DNA from 3 places in the Vibrio syngnathi genome. Region 2 is predicted to be linked to each of the others. Evidence: predicted binding sites of a transcription regulator. Region 2 holds the regulator's gene; each other region holds the start of a gene.
The links. The regulator CRP, encoded in region 2, controls carbon source genes, mostly activating them, when cyclic AMP is high. The targets are predictions, from matches to a motif close to TGTGANNNNNNTCACA.
Positions count from the first base shown of each region.

Region 1: malT (HTH-type transcriptional regulator MalT) is a predicted target of CRP. The motif match lies at 1,316-1,331, and genes of this name have one in related genera.
Region 3: rppH (RNA pyrophosphohydrolase) is a predicted target of CRP. The motif match lies at 1,087-1,102, and genes of this name have one in related genera.

Region 1 covers NZ_CP017917.1:206,369-209,572, reverse strand. Annotated here, with positions in the region: gene K08M4_RS15875 (glycogen/starch/alpha-glucan phosphorylase) at 1-953, opposite strand, end outside; gene malT (HTH-type transcriptional regulator MalT) at 1,520-3,204, shown strand, end outside.
Region 2 covers NZ_CP017916.1:292,709-295,912, reverse strand. Annotated here, with positions in the region: gene K08M4_RS01355 (phosphoribulokinase) at 1-784, shown strand, start outside; gene crp (cAMP-activated global transcriptional regulator CRP) at 1,026-1,658, shown strand; gene K08M4_RS01345 (DUF1338 domain-containing protein) at 1,836-2,627, opposite strand; gene astD (succinylglutamate-semialdehyde dehydrogenase) at 2,885-3,204, opposite strand, start outside.
Region 3 covers NZ_CP017916.1:2,706,295-2,709,498, reverse strand. Annotated here, with positions in the region: gene mutH (DNA mismatch repair endonuclease MutH) at 1-637, opposite strand, end outside; gene rppH (RNA pyrophosphohydrolase) at 1,254-1,772, shown strand; gene ptsP (phosphoenolpyruvate--protein phosphotransferase) at 1,775-3,204, shown strand, end outside.

The DNA.
Region 1 (3,204 bases), on a different replicon from region 2:
GTTTCTTGCTTAGGCAGATCTTCTAGAGAGAAACCTGCTGCTTCGTGGCGGCGTAGAATATCGCGAACAGACGCAGCTGAGTGGAAGTACTGCTGCATTAAACGCAGTGTCTTACCTTTCTCATGGTTGTCGTTCGGGTAAAGAACTTTCGTGATGTTACCTGCATCGATTAGCGAGTGTTGCGCTTCGAAGTAGTCACCGTTGTTAAAGCTTGCTAGTGAGAATGGTGCAATTGCCTGACATTCCCAAAGACGCAATGGGTAAACCGTGTTTGACTCGTAACCTACGATAGGTAGATCCCAAGGCATTGCTTTTACTTCCATACCTGGAACCCAAGTACGAACTTCTTTACCGTCGATGAATTCAACTTCTACATGACCGTAAAAACCAATGTGTTGTGCTAGTTCTGGACGAGCGACTTCCCATGGGTAACCTTCAACACCACGCCATGCGTCTGGTGCTTCTTGTTGGCGACCATCTTGGAAAGACTGTTTGAATAGGCCGTATTCATAGTGAAGACCGTAGCCTACTGTTGGGTACTCTTGTGCAGCACAAGAATCCATAAAACAAGCAGCAAGACGACCAAGACCACCATTACCTAGCGATGGGTCGCGTTCTTCTTCTAGAAGGTCAGTTAGGTTTTGGCCTAGCTCTTCCATTGCATGAGTAATCTGTTCGTACAGACCCATGCTGATCAGGTTGTTACCTGTTAGACGACCAATCAAAAACTCTAATGAAAGGTAGTTAACGCTCTTCGCGTTTTTGATTTTTTCATCATTTTCAGTTTCTAGCAGATCAAATGTTGTCAATTCTGCTAGCGCACGCCCCATTGCTAGGTACCATGCGCGGCTATCTGCTGTTTCAATCGTTGTTGCGTAAGTTGCAGATAAATGCTTTTTAACACTTTCTTGGAAAGACACTTTGTCGAAAGTTTTTTGCTGAGTTGGTTTCATTTCAGAAATCTCGCTTTTAATAGTTCTAATTCATCTGTGACATATCGTGCATGGTCACCATTAACTAAACATCCTCCTGTTAATGCCACTAACTAGGAGTAGATGAGAGGGCGTAGGGGCGTACCGCCATTACGGTTAGTGATCTGACTCTCATGTTCTAACTTCGAACAAAAAGTTGGAGTGACTAAGATCACAAGCTCCCGTTCGATAACTTAACTTCAATTGATGTGAGTTTTATTTAACCGGAATAAACTGATTAGCAAATCTGAGTTTGAGATCACGAAATTATTTCCCACATATCATCTTTTGCATAAATTTCAGTGTAAGACCGAACAAAGTCACATTCACAAACCGACCCGCAACGTGAGCAAAGTCTCAAATCAAGGGCGTAGAAAGCCAAAAACATGCAAGACCGCAAGGTTTCTGAGGAGAATCATAGTCGGTGCCATTTTTATTCACGTAACATAAGCACAGACTTAAGTAATTAGGCAGATGTGATTGGGCTACTCCTGTACGGTTTTAGAATCCCCAAAACATACGCCACGGAATAGGTGAAAAACTTCGATATGTGGATCCCTTCGAAACTGACTCGTCCCGGCCGCTTACATAATGCAATCCTACGACCGAGGGTTCTCGATCTGCTCCAAAACGCAGATTGCTATAAGCTTGTATTGTTCCGTTCTCCTGCGGGCTATGGCAAGACCACCATGGCTGCACAATGGCTGTTAGATAAACCGAATGTGGGTTGGTACAGCATCGATGATAGTGACAACGATGCCTTCCGTTTTATCAACTACCTACTCCAATCACTCAATAAAGCGACTCAAAACGCCTGTCCCAATGCCCAAAAACTGGCAGAGAAACGACAGTTTTCATCGCTGCATTCTTTATTGAGCGAAGTATTCGCCGAAATGTCGGACTACCATCACGAATGTTTTCTTGTTTTAGACGACTACCATTTAGTCAACAATGATGACATTCAAGAAGCAATGCGCTTTTTCCTCAAACACATGCCCGACAATCTTACGTTGGTTGTAACCAGCCGCGGAACACCACCACTAGGCACAGCAAACCTGCGCGTTAGAGACTTAATGATCGAATTAGGTAATGACTCGCTGGCTTTTGATACCGAAGAGACGACACGCTTTTTCAATCAACGTGTTGCCGATGGCATTGATGACACAACGGCAGACAGCATTTGTACCTATGTAGAGGGTTGGCCTTCTGCACTTCAACTTATTGCGCTGCAAGCTCAACATCAAAAGCGTACGCTTGCGCAGTCTGCGGAGTCTTTCTCCCACTTTAACCAAGCTCACCTGTGGGACTATTTGGTTGAAGAGGTTTTCGACCTGTTAGACCAAGAAACTCGACAGTTTTTGATGCAGTGTTCAGTGCTTGACCACTTCAACGACGAACTGGTTTGTGCGCTAACGCAGCGTGAAGATGCGCTCGGTATGATCGAGTCATTAAATCGATTCGGCTTATTTATCTACCCGCTTGAGGGAGAAAAGAACTGGTATCGTTTCCATAACCTGTTTGGTGAATTTTTGGCACATGAGCGTCAAGCTCGAATCCCTCAACAAGAAGCAGAATTGCACCGAAGTGCTGCAAAGGCGTGGATTAAACAAGACACACCACACCAAGCATTGCGCCATGCACAGCGCGCTGAAGACCCAGAACTGATCATTCAAATACTGACAGACCACGGTTGGCCGATGTTTAACCAAGGAGAACTTTCCTCGTTAGAGATCGCGATCAAACAACTGAGTACGGATCAACTTTACAGCGATCCTAAACTGTCCATGTTACGAGCTTGGCTTGCACAAAGTCAGCACCGCTATGAACAGGTAGGGACATTATTAGAAGAGGCTGAAACTCAATATCAAGCTCGAAACATTGAACTCGATACTCAGCAGCAGGGGCAATACAACGCTCTGCGCGCGCAAGTTGCTATTAACAGCAATGAACCAGAAAAAGCCTTGGAACTGGCTGAGCTTTCGCTAAGTCAGTTAAACACCACCGTTTATCGTAGCCGAATTGTCGCAACATCTGTTGTTGGTGAAGTGAATCACGTAATGGGCAACTTGAGCCGTGCACTTCCGATGATGCAGCAAACGGAAAAACTTGCACGCCAATACCAAGTTTACCACCAAGCGCTTTGGGCGATTCTACAACAGAGCGAGATTTTAATTGCACAGGGTTACGTTCAAGCGGCATTCGAACTGCAAGACAGTGCGTTCAAATTGATTGA
Region 2 (3,204 bases):
CAATATGATGGACGTAAAGGCTGCTTGGGTTGAAGGGGATAGTTTCCATCGCTTCACTCGCCCAGAGATGGACGTCGAGATCCGTAAGGCGCGCGAGCAAGGTAAGCACATCAGCTACTTTGGCCCACAAGCTAACGATTTTGGTGCATTAGAAGAGTTCTTCCGTCAATACGGTAATGAAGGTACGGGCAAAGTCCGCAGCTACCTACACACCTTTGATGAAGCCGTGCCTTATAATCAAATGCCAGGCACCTTCACACCATGGCAAGAGATCCCTGAAAATTCCGATGTGATGTTTTACGAAGGCCTACACGGCGGTGTGGTAGATGGGGACATCAATGTTTCTCAACACGTCGATTTGCTGATCGGCATGGTGCCTATCGTAAACCTAGAATGGATCCAAAAGTTCGTTCGTGACACACGCGATCGTGGTCATTCTCGCGAAGCAGTAATGGACTCAATTGTTCGCTCGATGGATGATTACCTTAACTACATTACTCCTCAGTTTTCACGTACTCACATCAACTTCCAGCGTGTTCCAACGGTAGACACATCAAACCCTCTCAATGCTAAAGGGATCCCAAGTTTAGATGAAAGCTTCGTTGTTATACGCTTACGCGGCATCAAAAACGTCGATTTCCCTTATCTTCTGGCTATGATTGATGGCTCATTTATGTCGCGCCACAACACGCTTGTAGTACCTGGCGGCAAGATGAGTTTTGCTATGGAACTCATTGTAAGGCCTATCCTGCAACAACTTATAGAAACCGGGAAAATAGGCTAACAAAACAACATTCTGGTTGATTACTTTTCATACCGTGATCATGTGCACAATTTTGCGTAAAAAATCGTAGCTTGGTCACGATTAAAATCAAGAAATAGTACCTGAAAAAGGATACTATTCTTAAACGAAACACAAGATAGCTTGCAGCACTCAACGAGTGCTCTTATCCTAGCTACGTCAATTCAGGCTTAGCTAAAATATGGAAAGCGGCAAGCATACCCTGCAGAGGAAGTAAGATATTATGGTTCTAGGTAAACCCCAAACCGATCCAACATTAGAGTGGTTCCTTTCACACTGTCATATTCATAAGTACCCTTCAAAAAGTACTTTGATTCATGCTGGTGAAAAGGCAGAAACCTTGTACTACATCGTTAAAGGTTCTGTGGCAGTTCTTATCAAAGACGAAGAAGGTAAGGAAATGATTCTTTCTTACCTAAACCAAGGCGACTTCATCGGTGAGCTTGGCTTGTTCGAAGAAGACCAAGAGCGTACTGCATGGGTTCGTGCAAAATCTCCTTGTGAAGTAGCTGAGATTTCTTTCAAGAAATTCCGTCAACTTATCCAAGTGAACCCAGATATCCTAATGCGCCTTTCAGCGCAAATGGCAAACCGTCTACAAGTAACTAGCCAAAAGGTTGGTGACTTAGCGTTCCTTGACGTAACAGGTCGTATCGCTCAAACGCTACTAAACCTAGCGAAACAGCCAGATGCAATGACTCACCCTGACGGCATGCAAATCAAGATCACTCGTCAAGAGATTGGCCAGATTGTTGGTTGTTCTCGTGAGACAGTTGGTCGTATCTTGAAGATGCTAGAAGAGCAGAACCTAATTTCTGCACACGGTAAAACTATCGTGGTATACGGCACTCGTTAATCTCGATTAACTGAGCCAAAAATTTGAAAGCCACCAAATGCGAATTTGGTGGCTTTTTTGTTTTCTAAAGATCTACAAAGAAAATACGAATGAAACACCTACAGCTTCCAAGCGAAAATACTCTCGAAGCGAAGCCTATCTGAATCTCTAGAGCAAAGCCCGTACTCGCATCTTTCTTTAACCGTTAGTGCTTTCGAAGATCTTATCCGCCGATGCTGCAACAAAACCTGTATAAAGCTCACCGTTGGCCATCGCATAACGCTTAGCGAACTCATAGAAGCCTCCAGGAATCATCTCATTGCCTTCAACAAATGAAACTGGGACTTTGTCTGCCATTGTAGATGATTGCTCTAATAAGACCTCTGGAGAGCCTTTAACCTGACCACCAGATGCATTGATAGTGAAACCTGAATCACTCAAATAGTCATTCACAGTCTGTACTTCATCGAACTCATTGAGCTGGTTCACACTCACCGTAAAGTGATTTGCACCGTAACCATGAGCCGCTAGCCAAGACGCGTATTCACTCTCTTTTGCTAGAACTTGAAAATCCGCGAAGCTCAGGTCCCAAAGGCGACCACCAAACAAGAACTCATGACCTTGAAGCTTGCTTGCGTCGACTTGCTCAACCAACTTAGCCACGATCTGTTGCAAGTCACTTGAACACTCTTCGACTTTCAACTCACTAATGAACACTTTCGGTTGGTTTGGATCTGGGTGCTCGTAATGCTTAGCCACTAGCTTCTTGCTCTCAAATAAGTAATCGCCACACGCCTTGTAACCTAACTCAAGGAAAGGTTTAGCCAATGTTTCAATACCCAGTGGTGCAACATTGAAAGTACGCAGTGCAATGTGATCATTAATCAGAGCTTCATCTTCTTTCAGCAAATGGTGTACTTTCTCAGCCGATGGGCAAAGCCTGTGAATGTAATCATCCCATAGTGGTTTAAAGAGTAGATCGGGCGTCATGGTGACTCCTTGTCAGAGGTTCTAGCAAGCTAGTAATTTGGATTAGAGAGGGAGAGGCTGGACACAGAGTCAGCAGCCATCAGCCTGTGACATACTTGTTCTATTATTATCTACCGCCCAATCTAGGTGTAGGACGTGATGGAAAAAGGAAGCGATAACACCGCTTCCTTATTACACAATCAATCAATGAATCTGTTATTCATGAACCTAGAGCTCATAAGCTTGTGATTCATCAAGTTATAGCTTAAAAGCAAAAACTACAGCTCAATACCGGGGCTAAACGTAGCTGGCAGTTGAGTTTCACCACCTTCCATTGACGCCATAGGGTAAGCACAGTAGTCAGCCGCGTAGTAAGCACTTGGGCGTAAGTTGCCCGAAGCACCTGGACCACCAAATGGAGCATCGCCACTTGCGCCTGTTAGCTGGCGGTTACGGTTAACAATGCCCGCACGGATATGGTCAACGAAGTATTCCCACTCCGAATCGTCGGTTGAAACTAGGCCAGCAGACAAACCAAAGCGCGTGTCATTAGCCAGTTCAACGGCTTGCTCTAGCGATTGGTAGCGAACCACTTGCA
Region 3 (3,204 bases), 880 kb from region 2:
GGGTGAATTGAGTTCGTAGATAAAAACCACGAGGTTTGGTCTTTATTGGTTTTCCACTTGCACCGTAAGCTTCTGTTAACACACGACTGTTGGCCGCTTTTGGTCGCAAATGCAGTGCTTCGCCGTGCCTTGCTGTTATCTGCTCAACGTTACCCAACACGATCAATTCCATCAACTCTTCCCAATCTCTTTTCAATAGTTCGTCTTCAGCCTGGCTTGGTGTCCACAATAAAGGGGATCCTACATGCCTTTCTGTCAGCGGGATCTCTCTTTCTCCCTCTACCGGGATCCACAACACTTTAGACAGCTTGTTTCGAACGTGACTGGTTTCCCACGTTATGCCTTGCACGCCCATCAATGGCGCGACACAAACAAAGGTGGTTTCGAGTGGCTTCCCTGAATAACCAATCGGGATACTTTTTAGCTCGATCCCGAGCTTGGCAAAATCTTGTTCTGGTTTACTGCCAGCTGGCGCACCCAAGTGCCATTCCAATAGTTGTCCAACCCAGCCTTTATCTCGCTTTAGGTCGTTTGGTACAACCATATCGGCTTCATCGGCGAGCTCTTTGAAGGTCATTCCTGCAATAGCATATGCTCTGTCTAACAGCTCTTGTTGTGTTTGTGGTTCTGGTTTCATAATAAAAGGCATGATCAAAAAAATGATTTTACCAGAAGTTATCACCATATGACGACTGGTTAAGAAATGATCGCCTTGCTAGAAAAGGGATCAAACTCATGGTTATCCACAGGACATGAAGCTAATTAATTGAAATATTAATTTAGTGTATAAATAAACAGGGGTTTAAGGTCGATAAAATGCTTGCTAAATGGGGGTCAAAATGAATCTTTCACTTACCTGTGTGGATAAACATCGGAGTGGTTGATCTTTGACCATGTTGAGTTTCTAAAGGATCCTTTACATTTCTATTGTTTTTTAAAATTAAGTTTCAAATTTAATTTGTTGATTTTTAATGAAATAAAATAGGGTTGGCTGGTTGGTTGTTTTTAGTGTTGATGAATCTATGGATTAAAAAAAACGATTGAAGGTAATTCTTCACATAGTTATTCACAGAAAAGGTGAATAAATGTGGTCTATGTCTCACTCTTGTGTGGGTAACTAAGATTTGAGCAAAACTTATCCATATTCGTAGTTATTATTCATAAATATAGCGCTTGTCACGTCACTAAGTTTGCTCCGATTGGGGATATGTGGAAAAATCAGTGTAATTAAAAATTTAGATAGAGGTTGGCCAGTGATAGATGGCGATGGTTACCGATTAAATGTTGGTATTGTAATCTGTAACAACCATGGTCAGGTCTTCTGGGCTAAACGATACGGGCAACATTCATGGCAATTCCCTCAAGGGGGGATCGATGAAGGTGAGACTCCGGAACAGGCAATGTACCGCGAGTTGTATGAAGAGGTTGGCCTTACTAAAAAGGATGTAAAGATCGTCGCGACAAGTCGTCATTGGTTACGCTATAAGCTGCCCAAACGACTGGTTCGGTGGGATTCTAAACCTGTCTGTATTGGACAAAAACAGAAGTGGTTTCTTTTACGCTTAGATTGCGATGAATCGCATATCAATATGCAGCGTGGAAGCACACCTGAGTTTGATGGTTGGCGTTGGGTGAGTTACTGGTACCCAGTTCGACAAGTTGTATCTTTCAAGCGAGATGTTTACCGTCGAGCGATGAAAGAATTCGCATCTTTAGCAATGCCGTTTAAAGAGCGAAAAACAAAAGGAAAACGCAAATTGCGTAGAGGTTAAGCATGCTCAGCCAACTAAGGGAAATAGTTGAACACGTATCAAGAGTTGAAGATGTGTCGACGGCTCTTGATATTTTGGTTAAAGAGACATGCAGCGCGATGCAGACGGAATGTTGCACCGTGTATTTGGCAAATAATGATATGCAGCGCCTTGAGTTGATGGCAACTCAAGGCCTGATCTTCCAAGGTAATAGCATTCATATTGGTTTTGACGAAGGTCTGGTTGGCCTGGTTAAAAGAAGTGCTGAACCTATCAACCTTGCGCAAGCGTCTGCTCATCCTGCTTATAAGTTTTTTCCAGAACTTGGAGAAAAGGTTTATCACGCTTTTCTCGGCACTCCGATTATCCATCGCAAGCAAGTGCTTGGCGTATTGGTCATTCAGCAGAAGTCTCCTCGTTTATTCAGTGAGATGGAAGAATCCTTCCTTGTCACTCTCTCAGCTCAACTTGCAGTTATTGTGGCGCACGCTCAAACTCAAGGCCATTGGCTATTAGAGCAACAGAAGCTACCTGCGACCAAAGGTATCGCTGCTTCATCGGGCGTGGCGATTGGTGACCTGTGGTGGGACAACACTCAGCCTGAACTTACCGATGTTTATCCTGCTTCTACGCTCAATGTAGAGAGAGAACATGAGTTATTGGCGGTAGCGGTTGAAAACGCCCTCAATGACTTTAAGCGGATGCGAAAGCGCTTAGATAGCGAAATCAATAAAGACGCGTTGGCGATCTTTGACCTGTTCACTCACTTACTCAACGATCCCATGTTGCGTAAGGATCTCAAGAGCCAAATTCAGAAAGGCGATAAAGCCGATTGGGCATTGAGACAGGTTGTTGAGAGTTACTCTAACCGTTTTGCTCGTATGTCAGATGTGTACCTTCGAGAGAGAGCGCAAGACGTCCGAGAGCTTGGGCAAAGACTGCTCTATTTCCTCCACAACTCTGAACATGAACTCCGCACATTAGATAAACCGATTATTTTGGTGGTTCGTGAGTTAACGGCCTCTGTATTAGCGTCTATTCCCAAAGAAAAACTATTAGCGGTTATTTCCTTGGAAGGGGCGGCGAACTCGCACGCAGCGATTTTATCTCGAGCTTTGGGTATTCCTTCTGTTATGGGGGTTAACCTAAATCTTGCTCAAGCTAATGGTAAGCAAGCGATTGTTGACGGGTATAGTGGTGAGATCTTTATTGAGCCGACTCAAAACCTGCTCAAAGAATATCAAGGGCTGATTCTAGAGGAGAGTGAGCTCTCTTCTATGGTCAATCGAGATCTGTACTTACCGGCAAAAACGCAAGACGACAAGCAAGTTGAGATTCTGCTTAATGCGGGTTTGAGTGCTGACACTAACATCGCTATCAATCAAGGCGTTGATGGGGTGGGCCTGTATCGAACCGAAATTTCTTTCTTGTTGCAGCAGAGGTTTCCGTCAGA